DNA from 2 places in the Paenibacillus sp. GP183 genome. Region 1 is predicted to be linked to the other one. Evidence: a T-box and tRNA genes for the amino acid it is inferred to sense, from the RefSeq annotation. Region 1 holds a T-box; the other holds one or more tRNA genes.
What was found. A T-box is a leader RNA that pairs with one kind of tRNA and senses whether it is charged. The one in region 1 lies ahead of leuS (leucine--tRNA ligase), so its partner is inferred to be a tRNA-Leu.
Positions count from the first base shown of each region.

Region 1 (9,456 bases):
GCGTCGATATAATCGTCAATACTACATCCGCAGGGATGCATCCACATGTTGCAGAGCTGCCGATGAATTCAGAGCTGATTGAATCTGAACATATCGTCAGCGATTTGATCTATAATCCGCGGATCACCCGCTTTTTAAAGGAAGCCGAAGCCCGCGGCGCCAAAATTCATGGCGGTCTTGGCATGTTTATTTACCAAGGAGCTTATGCTCTCGAATATTGGACCGGAAATGCAGCACCTGCAGCTGCGATGAGGCATATCGTAGAGCAATCCTTACAAGAACAAGAATAGAGGGACTCACATGTTAACTGGCAAGCAAACCAGATATTTACGTTCGATGGCACATAACCTCAACCCTATTTTTCAGGTAGGTAAAGGCGGGGTCAACGATCACTTGATTCGCCACATCGAAGAAGCGCTGGAAGTTCGGGAGCTTATTAAAGTAACCGTGTTGAACAACAGCGGCGAAGACCGTAAGGAAGTTGGCGCAGAGCTCGCGGAAAAAGCCCATGCAGAGCTGGTTCAAGTCATCGGTAAGATCATCGTGCTGTATAAGGAATCTCGAGATCAGAAGAAGATCGTACTTCCGGAGTAAGAGATTCAGTTTATTGAAAGGTCTAGAGGTGGTAGCATGCGGGTAGGCATTATGGGAGGCACCTTTGATCCCATTCATACCGGTCATTTAATCGCCGGGGAACGGGCAAGGGTTGGCGCTGGACTGGATCAAGTATGGTTTGTGCCAACGAATGTCTCGCCTCACAAATTGGGAGCGCCCAAAGCCACGACGGCTCAAAGGTGGGACATGGTATGCCGCGCGATCGAGGGAAATCCCTATTTTTTCCCATCTGATATCGAAATACAAAAAGGCGGCGTATCTTATAGCATGGATACCATTGAGCTGTTAGTGGAGCGCCACCCGGATGTTGAGTTCACCTATATCATTGGGGCCGACATGGTGCAGTATTTGCCCAAGTGGCATCGGATTGAAGAAATCGTGCGAAAAATTCGCTTCGTCGGACTGGTAAGGCCGGGCTACAAGCTGAAAACGGAATTGTTGCCTGCAGCCATACAGGCCGTGCTGCAAATGGTCATTATGCCTCAGATTGATATTTCCTCATCCATCATTCGTCAGGAACGTCAAAACAAGGGCTCCATCCGCTACTGGGTGCCGGAACGAGTATACGAGTACATTGAGGTGAATGGTTTATATGAATCGTGAGCAGCTGATCGAAGCAGTCAGATCGCAAATGCCCGAGAAACGCTGGCTTCATACCCAAGGCGTGATAGATACCGCGGTACAGCTGGCAAATGAATTTGGCGCTGATCCGGGAAAAGCCGATTTGGCAGCCATTTTACATGATTATTGCAAATATTGGCCTATTCAGGAACAAGCCAGAATCATCAGCGAGCATGATTTGCCGCAAGACCTGCTGGACTATAACAAGGAGCTTTGGCACTCGCATGCTGGAGCCTATATCGCTCAGACCCGGTTCGGCATTGATGATGAAGCCATTTTGGACGCTATCCGTTACCATACATCAGGGCGGGAGCATATGACAATGCTGGAGAAAGTCGTATGCCTGGCTGACTATATCGAACCGGGACGTGATTTTCCCGGAGTGGACAAGATCCGAGAGCTGTCCAGGATCAGCTTGGATCAGGCATTAATTGCAGGCTTTGATACGACTATTGGATTTCTGCTCAGCCAAGGAAAGCTGATTTATCCATTGACGATAGCCGCACGCAATAATTTGCTGAGAGAAGGCAAAGCTGTAGATAAGACATTGCTGGAGAAGGAATGAGTAAAAAGGAGCTGGATGAGAAGCATGAGTTTAAACCCGGAAGAAGTTATGGCTTTGGTCGTTGATGCTGCAGAAGATAAAAAGGCCATGAATCTGATTACCTTGAATTTGCAAGGGATTTCCCTGATAGCCGATTACTTCGTGATTTGCCACGGAAACTCGGAAACTCAGGTACAAGCCATTGCCTCGGAGGCAAGAAAAAAAGCGCAAGAACATGGAGTTCATATCAGAGGGTATGAAGGCATTGATACGGCAAGGTGGGTACTGCTTGATCTAGGAGACGTCGTCATGCATGTTTTCCATCGGGATGACAGGGAGTATTACAATATTGAGCGGCTTTGGTCCGATGCCAAAATTGTGGAGCATGTATGAGTATGGAAGCGGGAACGCTTGTAAATCTTGAGATTGCCAGAGAAGTCCCGCCGAATGGGTTCTTTTTAACGGACGGTGAGGAGGATGTGCTCCTCCCCTATAGTGAAATCGTGAGTGAAGACCGGATTGCGGTCGGCGATCATGTGGAGGTATTCCTTTATTTTGATACGCTGGACCGATTGACGGCCACGATGAAGACCCCGCTGATTATTCTGGGCGAGGTAGGCCTGCTGGAAGTGGTCGATGTACATCCGCGGTTTGGTTATTTTCTGGAAATGGGGCTGGGCCGCCATCTTTTGCTGCCTTATAGACATGTTCCGGAAATGGAGGAGCTGCGGCCGCAAGTGGGTGACCGTCTTTATGTAACCTTGTCTCATGATAAGCAAGGTCGTTTAGTCGCTTTACTCGCAGGTGAAGAAGAGCTGGAGCAGCTGTGTATGAGAGCACCTGTCTCATGGAAAAACCTGTGGGTGGAGGCTCGAGTATACAAGCCGCTGCAAATGGGTTCTTTTGTCGTATGTGATGCTGGAGTGCTGGGGTTTGGGGTCATCGGCTTGATCCCATCCCATGAAAGAACAAGACTGCTGCGTGTAGGTGAACAAGTGAAGGTGCGGGTCACCTTTGTGCGTGAAGAAGACGGCAGGGTCAATCTATCTATGAGACTGCCCAAGGAGCTGGGGCTTGACGAAGATTCACAGCGCATTCTTGAGATGCTGAGGGAACGCCAGGATGGGGGAATGCCTTACTCGGACCAAACACCGGCAGATATCATCAATGACCGGTTCGGCATGAGCAAATCTGCATTCAAGAGAGCACTCGGCAAGCTTATGAAAGAAAATAAAATTGTTCAAAAAGAAAACTGGACTTATCTGAAGGAAGACGAAGAGGGGTCTCAATAAGGTTAAATAACCCAGAGGACCAAAGCATACCAAAGCAACCCGCAAAAAAAAGTTCAGGAAATGGAGCTGTCGCATCAATGAGCTACGAACGATTTGCCTATGCATATGACCGCTTGATGCGAGAAATGCCTTACAGTGATTGGCTTCGTTTCGCTGGAGAAGCCTGGAACCAGTACGGACTAAAGCCGAGAACTATCGTGGATCTGGGATGTGGAACTGGCAATATCGCTATTCCTCTGGGCTTGGCGGGGTTTGATGTAACGGGTATTGATCTGTCTGAAGATATGCTAGCTGTGGCCCGGCAGAAAGCAGAACAACGTTCATTGCTCAAAGGCGGCCTGCTAACGTGGGTTCATCAGGATATTCGAGAATGGCAGCTGGTGGAACGGGTAGATGCTGTTATCTCTTTTTGTGACTGTTTGAATTATTTGCTGGAGGAAACGGATATCGTTCAGGCATTTCAACATACGTATCGGGGCCTTAAGCCAGGTGGCTTGTTCCTCTTTGATGTCCATACCCCGAAACAATTGCAGAATTACGCGGATGATCAGCCTTTCTGCTTAAACGAGGAGGACATCGCTTATATCTGGACCTCCGAGTACGATGAGAAGCGGATGGAAATCGATCACGCACTGACCATTTTCGTCCAAGATGAAGAGAAGAAAGATTCGTTCCAGCGTATTGAAGAGCATCACTCGCAGCGGGCCTATCCGCTCAAATGGCTGGAGCAGCAGCTGCTTGCCGCTGGGTTTTCCGAAGTTCGGCAGGCCGCTGATTTTCGTTGGCAGCTGCCGATCCCTTCTACGGAACGTGCCTTTTTTGCGGCGCTGAAATAGCTATAGCCGATGACTTGACATCGCAGCCATTTTTTACATATAATCAAAAGAAAATCAAGCAGCAAAAAGGCAGCGAAGAGGAATAGTAGCTCTTGCAGCATCTTGCAGAGAATCGGGCAGTGGGTGGAAGCCGATAGATGCAGCTAAGTGAACTCGCCTCAGAGCCAAATGGTGAACACTGAATCGTTCATGGTCGCTCCGAGATCATCGAAAGATACGGGAATAACCGGATCGTTTCGCCCGCGTTAAGGGTTAGAGTGAACACAGGCAAAGTATGCCGCGTGTTAACTAGGGTGGTACCACGGGAATCCAAACCTCTCGTCCCTAGCGATATCCGCTAGAGATGGGAGGTTTTTTAGCGTCAATTAAAATGTGTGAAAAGCTCAGGAGGAGTCAAACATGTCACAGGAAACTAAAGAAACGAAAGAAAATCAGGGCTATAATCCACTGGTCGTAGAGCCGAAATGGCAAGCGTTTTGGGATAAAAATAAAACGTTCAAGGTGCTGGAAAATTCGGAAAAGCCGAAATTTTATGCGCTCGACATGTTTCCGTATCCATCAGGAGCAGGGCTGCATGTAGGCCATCCGGAGGGTTATACGGCTACCGACATCGTGTCGCGTTTTAAGAGGATGAGGGGCTACAACGTACTTCATCCCATGGGATGGGACGCGTTTGGGCTTCCTGCTGAGCAGCATGCCCTGAATACCGGTGAGCATCCGCGTGAATTTACAATCTTGAACATCGACAACTTCCGCCGCCAGATTAAGTCGTTCGGGTTTTCATACGACTGGGACCGTGAAATCAGTACGACGGATCCGGAGTATTACAAGTGGACTCAGTGGATTTTTATCCAGCTCTATAAGAAAGGCCTCGCCTATGTAGATGAAATCCCGGTAAATTGGTGTCCTGCTCTTGGAACTGTACTCGCTAATGAGGAAGTTATCAATGGCCTTAGTGAACGAGGTAATCATCCGGTTATCCGCAAACCGATGCGCCAGTGGATCTTGCGGATTACCGAATATGCAGAGCGGTTGCTGGAGGATTTGGAGGAGCTGGATTGGTCCGAAAGCATCAAGGATATGCAGCGCAACTGGATCGGCAAGTCTAAAGGCGCTGAGGTGCGATTTGACATCGAAGGATATGCGGGGAGCGGACTTACCGTATTTACAACGCGTCCGGATACGCTGTTTGGAGCTACTTACTGTGTGCTCGCGCCTGAGCGTGAGCTTGTCAGCAAGATAACTACTGCGGATCAAGTCGCGTCTGTCAGTGCCTATCAAGAAAAAGCATCCCATAAAAGTGATCTGGAACGGACGGATTTAGCCAAGGACAAGACGGGCGTATTTACTGGAGCATATGCCATTAATCCAGTAAATGGCGCTAAATTGCCAATCTGGATCGCCGATTATGTATTGGCTGGATACGGCACAGGGGCTATTATGGCCGTTCCGGGCCATGACCAGCGCGACTGGGAATTCGCCAAGCAATTCGATCTGCCCATTGTAGAAGTCGTGCAAGGCGGAAACATTGAGGAAGAGGCTTATACCGGAGATGGAGAGCATGTGAACTCCGAGCTGCTGAACGGTATGAAGAATGAAAAGGCAATAGCCGCGATGATTGAATGGCTGGAGCAAAACGGCAAAGGCCGTGGCAAAATCACCTACCGCTTAAGAGATTGGCTGTTCAGCCGTCAAAGATATTGGGGAGAGCCGATTCCGATTCTCCATTTGGAAGACGGAACCATGACTACCGTTCCAGAGGATCAGCTTCCACTCTTACTTCCGGATTTGCAGGAAATCAAACCGTCGGGTACGGGTGAATCACCGCTTGCCAATGCAGCAGACTGGGTCAACACCGTCGATCCGGTAACTGGTCTTAAAGCTCGCCGTGAAACGAATACGATGCCTCAATGGGCGGGAAGCTGCTGGTACTATCTGCGCTTTATCGATCCTCGCAATGACAAAGAGCTTTGCTCACAGGACAAACAGCAGCAGTGGCTTCCGGTTGATCTGTACATTGGCGGAGCCGAGCATGCGGTGCTTCATCTGTTGTATGCGCGTTTTTGGCATAAAGTGCTTTATGATCTTGGCATTGTTGCAACCAAAGAGCCTTTCCACAAGCTGGTCAACCAAGGCATGATCCTTGGCGAAAATATGGAGAAAATGAGCAAATCCCGCGGAAACGTGATCAATCCGGACGATATAGTCGGAGAGTTCGGAGCGGATACACTGCGCATGTATGAAATGTTCATGGGTCCGCTTGAAGCAACGAAACCATGGAATTCGACGGGTGTTGAAGGGATTTATCGTTTCCTCAACCGAGCCTGGAGATTGATTGTCAATGAAGAAGGCGGATTGCAGAGCAAAATCAGCCCGGATGAATTACTAGGCAGCGACGCCTTCAAGCGCACTTGGCACCGGACGGTCAAAAAATTGACCGAGGATTATGAAGCTCTTCGCTTTAATACCTCGATCAGTCAATTGATGATTTTTGTCAATGAGGCTTATAAAACCGAGCGTCTTCCGCTGGAAGCTATGAAGCATTTTGTCCAACTGCTTTCACCTATCGCTCCTCATTTGGCCGAAGAGCTGTGGCAGAAGCTTGGCGGAACAGACAGCATCACATATGTGCCTTGGCCAGCTTATGACGAAGCCTGGACAGTCGATAACGAAGTCGAGATCGTCGTTCAAGTGAACGGCAAGATTGTGGATCGCGCCTTGATTTCCAAGGATATGGAAGAATCCGCCATGCAGGAGCTTGCGCTTGGGCTTGATAAAGTCAAAGAGGCGAGCACTGGGAAAGCCGTTCGCAAAGTCATTGTGGTCAAAGGAAAATTGGTTAATATCGTAGTCGGTTAATCACTTATACCTTAAAGCCAAGTGAAATTTCGGACTTGTCCAGGTCCTCTTTGTATTTGGTGTGAGTGGCCTGCACAACACGGTTAAACACACCTTGCAGCTCACTCTGCAGAACGCTGATGCCTTCAGCGGTAACCCCGCCAGGAACGCTTACGCGCTGCTGGAGAGCTACAGGTGTAAAACCACCGGTTGTGAGGAGTTTTCCAGTACCCAGTATCATCTCACTGGCTAAAAGCCTGGCTTCAGCATAGGGAATCCCGGTTTCCTTCACAGCAGCATCAATAAAGCACTGAATCAAAAAGCTAAAAAAAGCAGGGCCGCAGCTCGACAAATCCGAGCATATGCGAGTGTTCTCTTCAGCTATACGGATAGGCGAGCTAATGTGCGCCAGGAGATGTTCCAGCAGCACTTGATCATCGTTGTCTATTCGGCTTCCGTACATGCACAGCGCGGCCCCGCTTAATACATAGTTCGTTATGCTTGGAATCACCTTGCTGATTTTGGCCGGCAGCAGCTGTTCCAATTGACTGATTGCTACCACGCTTGTAATCGAAACTACGATTTGACTGGGCAGCAATGCCAATTGAATCTCGTCAATCACCTTTTTGTATTCTCCGGGCTTGATGCAAAGGAAGATCAGGTCGCTTTTACTCACCACATCTATATTGGATTGTGCCCGCTCCAGCCCCGGATATAGCTTTGCAAGCTGATCCACCTTATCCGGAGTTCGATTGCTGGCGATAATTTGCTTCGGATCCAATGCTCCAGATTGAATGAAAGCCTCGATGAGTATACTCCCCATGCTCCCGGTACCAATGAATCCCGCTATCATCATGAAATCCCCCTCGAAAAAGTCAAACATTTTATCTCATTATCAAATGGGTCTGGCCTGTGACAATATATATGAAAAAGTTAATTTTTATATGCCAATGGAAGGAGGGAATTTGTGATTTTATTCCTAAAAAAGAGCAGGAATACGATGCTGGCATCGGCTGCAGTTTTATTTCTCATTGTACTTGTTTGGCGTTATGGACAGGGTAGGAATATTGCTTTACAGACGGGCTTTAAGCCTGTAAATGAACAGATGCAGCAGTTGATTGACCAGGGGAAAGAACAAGCCCCAGTGCGATCCAACAGTGATAAAACATTAAACACCCCAGGCGCATCAAAAAGTGAATCCAAGCCGACTTCTACCCCAATAGCATCCAAAAGTGAATCAGAGCAAGCTGCAATCCCAGACGCATCAAAAAGTAGATCAAAGCCAGCTGCCTCCCCAAAAGCGTCCAAATCGACAAGTCCATCGAGTGCTCCGTCATCCATTCCTAAAACAGCTGCCAAAACAACCGACAAGATAGACTTGAACTCGGCAACCTTGGAGCAACTGGATGCTCTCCCCGGAATAGGAGAAAGCAAGGCAAAAGCCATACTGGCCTACCGGAAGGAAAAAGGAAGCTTTACAAAAATCGAGCAGCTGCTTGAGATTAAAGGAATCAGCGAGAAAATGCTGGCTGCATTAAAATCCTCGATCTATATCGGTCCGCGTTGAGACAGCCTTTTCAATTCGAAGGTTTTATGAGAAAATAGCGAGGAAATGATTTGAATGTCAATCGGAATCTAGAACATGGACGACATCTGTTATGATCTGAATCAGGCCATTGCAGCAAGCCAAAAATAACGGAGGAAGTCAATGACAAACCGTAAAGATTGGGATACATATTTCATGGACATCGCCTACATGGCTTCCACCCGTTCGCAGTGCAACCGCAGGCATGTTGGAGCCGTATTGGTACAAGGCAAAAAGCTGTTGGGAACCGCCTATAACGGCGCACCCATGGGCATCCCGGACTGCTCGGAAGCAGGCTGCATGCTGGTCGAGGAAATCGAGCTCAAAATAGTGGACGGCCAGGAAGAAGTTATTCGCAAGCAGCGCTGTATCCGCACGATTCATGCTGAGCAGAATTTGCTGCTTTTTACAGATCGAGAGGACCGCGAGGGCTCCACTGTTTACGTCACGGACCAACCGTGCTGGACCTGTGGCAATATGCTGGCCAACAGCGGAGTGACGGAAATAGTGTATCACCGCCCCTACCTCAAAGACAGCGACAAGGTCATTTACCTCATGAAGCACCGCGACATTTCTTTTCGCCGCATGGATGCCTATGTGCCGCCTCCAGGAGTTATAGAGCAAGTTAGCAAATAGATTATGGGAGTAGAAAAAGTAACAGAAACAAGACACAAAAGCAATAAAACATGAGGAAGAACCTCTTTCAGCACGGTGTTGCCGTGAGGAAAGGGGTTCTTTTATTTTGTCTCATGCTGGAACGATGAAAAATATACTTCTTCCAGCATGAGATTTAGAGAGGAGGAATCTCTGGAAAGATCTTTTTCATCGTTCCAGAGGCCAATATGCCTCCAATAAAGCCCAACCAGGGGCTGCAAAGATGGTTTTCATTCTTGTGGAGAGATTGGCGATGTAGCTCCAATGTGGAAGAATGTTTTTCATGCTTCCACAAATTCTCACGATGCTGCTTTTGCAAAACTAACTAGTTTGAGGTCGTTAAATTGAAATTACAAATTTGTGAAATGAAGGGACTTACGTAATGTATAAGATAAGCGCAGCGTCTGAATGGAGTTACCTGAGTGGAGGGGGAGCAGCATGAAGCGTCCAATCGTGCTTTTCGTGTGCCTG
Region 1 covers NZ_FNSW01000001.1:55,917-65,372, forward strand. Annotated here, with positions in the region: gene aroE (shikimate dehydrogenase) at 1-290, shown strand, start outside; gene yhbY (ribosome assembly RNA-binding protein YhbY) at 301-594, shown strand; gene BLV33_RS00275 (nicotinate-nucleotide adenylyltransferase) at 631-1,218, shown strand; gene yqeK (bis(5'-nucleosyl)-tetraphosphatase (symmetrical) YqeK) at 1,208-1,801, shown strand; gene rsfS (ribosome silencing factor) at 1,826-2,173, shown strand; gene BLV33_RS00290 (CvfB family protein) at 2,170-3,072, shown strand; gene BLV33_RS00295 (class I SAM-dependent DNA methyltransferase) at 3,150-3,908, shown strand; T-box leader at 3,972-4,237, shown strand; gene leuS (leucine--tRNA ligase) at 4,308-6,767, shown strand; gene comER (late competence protein ComER) at 6,772-7,599, opposite strand; gene BLV33_RS00310 (ComEA family DNA-binding protein) at 7,714-8,313, shown strand; gene BLV33_RS00315 (deoxycytidylate deaminase) at 8,455-8,967, shown strand; gene BLV33_RS29755 (ComEC/Rec2 family competence protein) at 9,424-9,456, shown strand, end outside.

Region 2 (9,456 bases), 1.7 Mb from region 1:
ATCGCTTACTTGGATCCCAAAGGCAGCCCGTTTTGGATCGTCCGGGTTTGCACGAGTCTCAATCGTGAACGGTATTCGTTTACCGCCGCGAAGGACTAAAACCTTCACTTGTTGACCAGGTGAGACCTTTGACATGCGCTCCGTCAAATCTTGTACCTTTGAAACCTTCATGCTATTTATTTCCTCAATTATATCGCCACCTTGCATAATGCCTTCAGCAGGACTGCTTTTGATGACTGCCGTGATGAGGACACCATGTGAAGTGATACCTTTGCCATTTCCAAGCTTTTGAAAAGCAATCGCACTTCCCGCGGCGTTCGCATCCTCCTTCATACTCCGTGAAAGCTGATCGTAAGCTCCTAAAGACATTCCAAGCTTCTCAATGTGTTGGAACGTATAGTGGGGAAATAGCTTTGCGTAAATCCAATCTACCGGGAAAGCGGGCCGCTCAAAAACGAGAAGGCCAGAGATTTCTCCATGCACATTCCCGCCCTTAGCCTGTGCGTAACGGTTCATGTTCATAGTCAAACCCGGGTATGTCACCATATAAGAGGTTGGCCAGAACAAAAAAGACAATACACAAATCGTCAAAATAAAAACAGATACACTCTGGACCGGAAACTTGCGCCGATTACGTTCATTGAAGAACAGATCGACAAATACTAGCAGCCATGCTACTCCTAAAGCTCCCACCGAGTATACAAGCTGCTTGGGAACAGTCAGAATCGCAATGGCAGCCACTGCTCCGGCAATGAACACAGCCCAGCTTCGGAATTGAACCCACCGGATATGACTGGCGGCAGGTCTCGCAGCAATAATATTTAGTAAAGCCACTATCATCCAGATCAGGGGAATTAGAACGAACGCATAAATAAACTGATCTAGGACGTCAATCCAGTAAAAATTTGTTCCGAATCGTAAAGGATCAGGCAGCCATATTAATTCGCCTGTTACAAGCAGCACCATAGCCAAAGCCATGCCAAAGAAGTATGCTTTCTGCCAATGTCCCAATGTAATCAACAACCCTTTCAAAACCCTAAATTTTCACATGTGTGTTTAAACGCACTAAGGGTCCCAGCCAATAAGCTGGAACCCTTGCACTACTTGATGCGCTCGAGAGGACTCGAACCTCCACGGCTGTTACACCACTAGAACCTGAATCTAGCGCGTCTGCCAATTCCGCCACGAACGCATATTAGGCGACAAAATTTAATATACCATGGTCGATAAACGAAGTCAAACGCTTTTCACCAGGCATTTTTCTCCAGACTGCATAAGCATGGCTATGAAAGCGAAACCTAGGAAAAAAGGAGGTTTGGAACAATGGATCAAGAGGAAATAGATGCCTTGGAGCCCAAATATACCGGCAATCAACGTGACTTAACGGAAGGTGAAGCGGCTGGCATTAAAGCCGATCCGGCGAACGACACTGATGATGATTCGGTGTTAACCGGTGCTGGAAATCAACAGATTGCAAATGCTTTTGGTTTGTTTAGAAGACCTTAAACAACCCCTGAACCTCAATTTGTTGCTTTTGCATACTTTTTGCCGGAAACCATAATGGACTCATACACGGCTCGGCCAATGCAATAACCGAGCTGGGTAGCTGTGCCTGCATACGAATGGAAGCTTCCCCTATTATTTGCGGCGATGAGTACGGCATCTGTAGTTGTACCGGTAGCCGGACGACCGCCGTCGGATGTGTTCATGCAGATCCCCAGATCAGCCAATGCCGCAGTTTTGGCTTCTGTAGCTGTAATAACAGCATTAACCATTGCTGCATCTGTCAGTGTTCCATGAATCAACACGATGGTGTTGATGGTTCCAGGATACAAGGCTGTCGCTAGTAATGGGTTCCCTGCTCTCGCCTTATTGCTGAGCCCAACCGTTACATAGGTGCACACTTTCAGCTGTTCTTGCTCGGCTTTTCCTTCATCTGCCCATAACTCCGTGTGGATGCCTGCATCTCTTACCCAAGCTGCGGTAAGCATGCCCGCTGTTTCATCAGGACGCAGTCCTTCGCTCTGCAAGAAGCAGTTCATCTCTTCAATGGGATCTACTGCCTGGTAATTTTTATCGACCTGACGATTGATCAGACAAGTGTGATGTCCGAAACCACCGCCCCAAGGGGATGAGTTTAACGTGCGGAGCGGTTGAAGGCTTTTCCACAGCAAGTACGGCCCTTGCTCTGAATGGATCAGTTCAAAAGTGATCCCCTCCAATGGGCTTGTCCCATTTTTCAATCGTTTGATATTCATTTCTAAGATGATCCCCTTTCGATTACTATTCCAACTCATGAGGCAATTCGAATTCTGGGGGACGTTCGTCTGTGAACGGTTGAAACACATAATTGCGGTCAAGAGTGACCACCCGGCGATTTTGTTTGCGGATCAAGACGCTTGTCTCGTTCCAGGCCACTACAATACCTTTTACATCATTTGCGGGATTAACATCACGGACAACTCGCACTTTCGTACCTTGTTCCCGATACTGGTCTAATTGATCATCAGATATCATTGTTTACCTCCTAAGAGTTTTGCTTTAGCAAAACTGACTTCGTAAGCATAAGCTTTGAGTTTTGCTTTAGCAAAACTGACTTCGTAAGCATAAGCTTTGAGTTTTGCTTTAGCAAAACTGACTTCGTAAGCATAAGCTTTGAGTTTTGCTTTAGCAAAACTGACTTCGTAAGCATAAGCTTTGAGTTTTGCTTTAGCAAAACTGACTTCGTAAGCATAAGCTTTGAGTTTTGCTTTAGCAAAACTGACTTCGTAAGCATAAGCTTTGAGTTTTGCTTTAGCAAAACTGACTTCGTAAGCATAAGCTTTGAGTTTTGCTTTAGCAAAACTGACTTCGTAAGCATAAGCTTTGAGTTTTGCTTTAGCAAAACTGACTTCGTAAGCATAAGCTTTGAGTTTTGCTTTAGCAAAACTGACTTCGTAAGCATAAGCTTTGAGTTTTGCTTTAGCAAAACTGGCATCGTAAGCATAAGCTTAGCATATTCGTTCCTGCTTAGTCCTATTTTACATAAATATCTCATTCCGGGAAAAAGTAATCAAGAAGCAGTTGAATGAAACGTTGAAGAGGGGAGACATGATTGCAGCGTGGAAAAGAAAAAATACTATATAGCTGTTGGACCCGGCGAGGTCATGGAGAATCAAGGCGATGCCAGCTTTGAATTCGAAATTGAAGCGACGGAAGAGGATATCGACAGGCTGCAGGAGCTTTTTGAAGAAGCGGATAATTCAGATCAAAGAGGTTATGCCCGATCTTTTATCCCTTTGAAGGATTACTACTTTAATGAATCGAATCAAGATTACGATTACTATCTTCACGAGGTATACCGCATGCTGTATGATCTAGGAACCGAGCAGACCAAGCAACATATTGAAAAGATGAACATTCTGAATTAAAAAAAAGACCTGCGATATAAACTTCGTAGGTCTTTCGTATATTAGCTGATGTCAGCTCACATGTTCTTTGGAATCGTTTGTTTCAAACCATAAATCGAGAACTTTGCTCGACATCACGCGGCTCTTTATATATTCAATCTGCTGTTGGGAAAACTGCGGCTCCCAATCGATCGACAATTCCGTGGAAAGCTTAACGACAGTTAACAGCTCTGACCAGGCGACATATCTTTTGTACCAGAAAAATTGCGGGTGTTCAATCATATAGGGATACAGATCATCAAACTCTGTATGTTTACAATCGAGAGCACGTTCAAAATGATTCTTAGCCTCGGATAACTTGGTCATAAAATAATCTGCAGAAACAATCTCGTTTCCCATTGGTTCAGCCTCCTCTCACAACCCTATTATAATGGAAAAATCGCTTACAGGGAAGGCAAAATTCTGATAAATCATAGAGTCTTCATTCGAATTCAATGCGTCCATTTGCCAGTGAGGCGATTTTGGCCAAGGATTCCAGCCGAATCCCCCGTTCTCTGATTGAGGATCCTCCGGCTTGAAAACTCTTCTCTACCACGATCCCTACACCTACGAGCTCCGCTTCCGCTCTCTCGATAATCCGGATCAATCCGCGTGCGGCATCGCCATTTGCAATAAAATCGTCAATGAGCAGTATACGTTCATCTTTTTTCAAAAGGTGGGAGGATACCATAATGTCGGTTACGATGCCTTTGGTGAAGGAAGGCACTCTTTCGCTGTAAGTATCCTGGTCCATGGTCAATGTTTTTTTGCGTCTGGCAAAAACCATGGGTACTTTAAGCTCATAGGCAACAGCCAGAGCAATCGGGATTCCCGAGGATTCCACAGTGAGCACCTTTTCCGGCAGCTCGTCAGCAAACAATCTGGCAAATTCCTTGCCCATTTCCATGATCAGCATCGGATCCACTTGGTGATTCAAGATGGCGTCCAGCTTCAAAACCTGATCGGATACGACGACACCCACTTCCAAGATCCTTTGCTTTAACAAATCCATGTGATACCTCCGTCCGATATAATTTGAATAACTCCATATTTTTACTTTGTAGTATCTCATATTTTTTTAATTTTACATAGTCCATTCTAAAATTTAGCAACTTTTTGGGCTCAAACAGTGTCTAATATATATAGGACAAAGACCGGAAAGGAATTACCCCCAAATGAATAAATCGTGGAAGCTCATAAGCTCCCTTAGTATATCGTTATTAACCGTGTCTTTGCTGACTGCCGGCTGTGAAAAGCCATTGGATCGCACTGCTCAGCCTCCTGCTGTGAGTAACTATCCTTCACGGGAGCCTATCTCCACCAGCGGCAATGAAATTGACCCGTCCAGTTCTATTCGGGGAGGCGGCATTACGCCTGTGTCTACCCCATATGCAACCTCGGATCATGAAGCTCAAGTTTCGGCGAACCGGGCATCAACCGTTGATCCAAATGCACCTATTCCTGATCGACCTCCGGCCAAATCCACGCCAAAACCAAAGGTAGACCCGAGCGATGCCTATAATCAGGCAAAGCCGACATTAATGGGGCTAAAGCTGGGAACGGACAAAGACTCGGTGCTGGGCCGCTTCAGCAAAGCCAAAGATCAGTTCGTCATGGATGAAGATACGGATCCGGTAACCGTCTATGATTACACGGATTTCTCCATAGGATTCAACAAACAAAACAAGCTGGAGTTCGTTAATGTACATACGGCGGATATCGATCCTGGGCTAAGAGGCTTACGCCTCGGTGAAAAATCAGGGGATGCGATTGCCGCCCTTGGAAAGCCGAATTCGAATACCTCCTACGTACTTGCTTACAAAGCTCAAGGCACCATTCTCAAACTGGATATCGATCCAACCAATGATACCATTCAATCTATTAAACTATTTGCAGATAACTAAAAAGTAAAAGCAGAACCTATTCTATTGGAAGGGTCCTGCTTTTTTTATGTCTTCCTGCTTTTTCCTTTTACGCATTCTTACTAAGACAAGGATAGCAATCAGCATGATCATTATAATTCCAGTCACGCTAAAACCAACATATTTGTGTATGATTTGAAGCAGTTCTTCCCAGTTTCTACCGATAAAATGACCGAGTGTCAAGAAAGTGATACACCAGACCAAGGCTCCGGATGCCGCATAAAGCAAATATCTCAGTAAACCCACACCGCTTACACCCGCTAAATAACAAGTAAAATGCCTCACGCCCGGAACAAAATACCCGAAAAACACAGCCCACATGCCATAGCGTTTGAACCAGCCTTCCGTTTTCTCAAGCCTTTCCGGCGTTAGCTTAATCCATTTGCCATATCGGTGTAAGAATGGCTTGCCTATTCGATGTCCCAACGAATAGCTGACTATCATTCCTGTCATGGTTCCTGCATAAATGACCATCAAAGTTGTTGTATATAAGAACGGGCCTCCTGGTGCTGTCAAAGATCCAGCAAAGGTCATAAGTGTTTCATCCGGCACGGGTAATCCGATGATTCCAGCCGAGAGAAGCAAATATAAGGCCGGATATCCAAAGCTGTAGATGAAACTGTAAAGTTCATGATGCACGAATATCCTCCCCCTATCGGTTTATTTCGCTGGAATTCTTGCTCATTTTAACAGAAATCCAAATAACTTGTCATGCTGTTTCATGCAGAAACATAACTTGTACTAAATATACAGGAACTCAGAAGGGTTAGGAAGGAGCAGTCCGGGATGCGATCAGGCTCACAAATCGTCCGTATTGCATTTACCTATATCGGCACAGTCGTCGGTGCAGGTTTTGCTTCCGGACAGGAAATCCTGCAATTTTTCACTCGCTATGGCGCTGTTGCCACTCTAACGATTGCGCTGTCCACTTTTTTATTCATTTGGTTCGGTATTAAGCTGATGCTGATGGCACATGATCTCAAAGCGAAATCCTATGAGGATTTGAACAAGGCTTTGTTCGGTGATTTCATGGGCAATGTGATCAGTCTTTTTACCATGCTTGTCTTGTTCTGTATTACAACCGTTATGCTGGCTGGCGGCGGAACGATATTTGAAGAGCAGCTCCATCTTTCCTATCAGACAGGATTGCTGGTAACCCTTGTTCTGGCTTATTACGTACTTTCTCGAGGTATTCAGGCGATCATGACGGTTAACTCCATCGTGGTTCCTATCATGATCCTCTTCAGTATAATCATTGTAATTTATACTTGGAATTCTCCAGGCAGTAACGGTTGGCTAACCCATACCTCCGACTATTCCTTGGGGCGTGTGTGGCTGGCTCCCTTTCTGTACACGGCCTTTAATTTGGCTATGTCACAAGCCGTATTGGTCCCGATGGGAGCTGCTGTCGAGAATCGTTCCGTGCTGTATACCGGAGGTTTATTGGGCGGCCTTGGCATTGGCTTGCTGCTGTTGGCTGCACATTTTGCTCTATCCGCACAAATGCCAGGTATATCTCAATTCGAGATCCCGATGGGCAATATCATCAGCCGCCTTGGACCCTGGATACAAACGGCTTACCTGCTTATCATTTATGGCGAAATCTTCACCACTTATATCGCGGATGCTTACGGAGTATGCCTGCAGCTTCAGCAAAGGACCAAGCTGCCGCTCAAAATGATTATTTTCGCCATCCTCATCCTTACCTATGGCTTCAGCCAAATTGGTTTCAAGGTGCTGCTCAGTGCGATGTATCCCTTATTTGGCATGGTCAGTATCATTTGGCTGGTCATGATGGTTTGGAGAAATCGGGCTTTGTGAAGCTTCGGCAGGCGGTCTATTTATGCCGATCACCACGAACAGACGGACAATTAACAATAAAACACCCATCATTGAAAAAATCAGCCCGCACAGCAGATAAAAAATATGATAGGGCGGAAACGAGGCTCTGTCCCGCATGACAGCAAATAGATCAGCAGCGAGAAGCAAGATTCCTATTGCGGAAATCCCTAATATGGCAAAGTCCATCACCGTCCATTGAGACAGGTAAAGAGCTGCGATCTCTGCGGAGCTGAACGCCCGAGGAGAAGCAGCCTGCTGCTTCCAAAGCTGGTGAATGATCCAGGCGGTATAAAGGGCAATCCCTGTAATCACGAGCCCTAAGAACCCGCCAAAAATCGCTAGACTCATATTCAATGACAAACCTGCCCCTCCTTCAATTCCCTGTGTTATTGATGGCTTAGTTGGTAAACAAGAACGAAAGTAAGCAAAAAGACCAAAGCTGGAAGCAAATAGAGAAGCGGAAACAGCCAGGATTCGGGTGCAGCTGGTGTGACACGCCAAATGAAACGCTCATGCAAACGAAACAGGATGTTTTGGGTCAGCTTGCTGCTCTCATCGCTTTCAACCCTGTCACTCTGAGCTTGCAATTGAATTTTACCTTTTTTCCAGCCGATTTGATATGTAATTTCCCGCTGTTTACCCGACTTATCATTCGTATCCATAGCTCAGCCTCCTTTTAAAGCACTATCAGCCTATGATCGGAGATCATCCGCTTGGCTGCATCCCTTACGTGAGTATGGCAGGTAAATAAAAGAATCTGGTGTCGCTGGCTCAGTTCATTTATCACCTGCAGACAGCTCTCCATTCGCTGCTCGTCGAAATTCACGAGGATATCGTCCATAATTAGAGGCAGTACGGCCCTGCCGGCATATTCCTCTGCCAGCGCAAAGCGCATGGACAGATACAGCTGCTCCGCTGTGCCTCTGCTAAGATAGCCCGTATCGAGCGTTCGCCCGCTGTGATGCATCGCGACCAGCTTCTGCTCACCAAATGGAGCTTTGATTCCGGTATAATTTCCCTGCGTCATTTGTTCAAAATAGGCGGATGCCCGTATGAGTACACCCGGCTGCCGATCCCGTTCATAAATGTCTCTGGCTTTCTTCAGCAATAAAGAAGCAAAGGAGACAGCTGCATATTGATCAACCAACTGCTGGATAGAAGCTCTGTATTCTTCAAGCTTTTGCAGCTTATCCGTATGCTCGGTGCCCAGCTCCAGCTTCTCAATCTCACTGGCAAGTCTCCCGGATTGTTCGCGACATTCATTCGTTTTGTCTTCCAATACCTCGATTTGAATGGTTATTTCAGCTTTTAAGCGTTCCAGCTCCTCATCGCCCTTTTCCTCCAGCAATGCCTTCAGCTTGGGCAAAAAAGTGCTGCCAGCCAAAGCTTCCATCGCAGCGCTTAAATGTCTTTGCTCCTCCAAAAGCTTGAGGCGCCGCTCTGCTTTGCTTTGATTCTGACGAAGCTGTTCACCGTGATCAGCTGATGCTTCTTTAAGCAGATCCACCAGCTTACTGGAAACACGTTGATTGCGACCAACCATCAGCTGCTGCTCATGCTCAATTTGAGCAAGTTGATGATGGAGATTTTCCTGTTCGGAAAGGAGGCGTAGCTGCTCTTGTTCCTGTTCTTTCCAGCGCTTTATTGCAAGGACAGGCTCTTTGGTATCAGTCCCAAGATAAGTCGCAATATCCAACTCAAATCGATGCATGAATTGCCGGTGAGCCGTTATTTTTGCTTCTAGCTGCACTTGTCGGCGCAGAAGGTCATGACCCCGTTCCACCAGCTGCAAGCTTTCAAATAAGGCATCAGGCGATAATTGTCCAGTAAATCCTAATGACTGTGTCCATTCGTTCCATTCTGTTTGCAGACGGTCCAATTGCCCTGCCTGCTCATGCATTTCTGCTGCATGCTGATCATCCTGCTTCTTTAATGTTTGCAATTGAGTTCGCGAATCGCGCAGCTTGTCCTGCTTACGTTCAAGCTCACCGCTTTGATGCCTGTGTTGCTCCGCTTCCTGCCTCAGGTCTTCAAGCGAAGTTTCCAGCCATTGGAGCACCAGGGACCAATGATCGTTTGGAGATGACGGGGCAGCTGCTGGGGAAGATGTTTGAAAAGCGGACCGGAATGTTCCGTTTTCCTTGGTTGCAGCGGCTTCCTGTACCCCTAGCCATATACCTGCTTGCTGCTGCAGATTATTCTCGTAAGCTTTCAACTTCTGCTCGAGTGCAAGGATTTTATCATTTTCGGATGTTGATGATTTA
Region 2 covers NZ_FNSW01000001.1:1,733,067-1,742,522, forward strand. Annotated here, with positions in the region: gene BLV33_RS08645 (PDZ domain-containing protein) at 1-1,011, opposite strand, end outside; tRNA gene BLV33_RS08650 (tRNA-Leu) at 1,109-1,192, opposite strand; gene BLV33_RS08655 (hypothetical protein) at 1,324-1,506, shown strand; gene BLV33_RS08660 (adenosylcobinamide amidohydrolase) at 1,521-2,258, opposite strand; gene BLV33_RS08665 (hypothetical protein) at 2,284-2,517, opposite strand; gene BLV33_RS08675 (hypothetical protein) at 3,102-3,410, shown strand; gene BLV33_RS08680 (hypothetical protein) at 3,462-3,788, opposite strand; gene BLV33_RS08685 (xanthine phosphoribosyltransferase) at 3,871-4,440, opposite strand; gene BLV33_RS08690 (hypothetical protein) at 4,604-5,332, shown strand; gene BLV33_RS08695 (DedA family protein) at 5,354-5,989, opposite strand; gene BLV33_RS08700 (YkvI family membrane protein) at 6,137-7,171, shown strand; gene BLV33_RS28730 (hypothetical protein) at 7,109-7,552, opposite strand; gene BLV33_RS08705 (hypothetical protein) at 7,579-7,854, opposite strand; gene BLV33_RS08710 (AAA family ATPase) at 7,869-9,456, opposite strand, start outside.
Region 2: it has a tRNA-Leu gene. The T-box ahead of leuS (leucine--tRNA ligase) is inferred to sense a tRNA for this amino acid. The anticodon was not compared.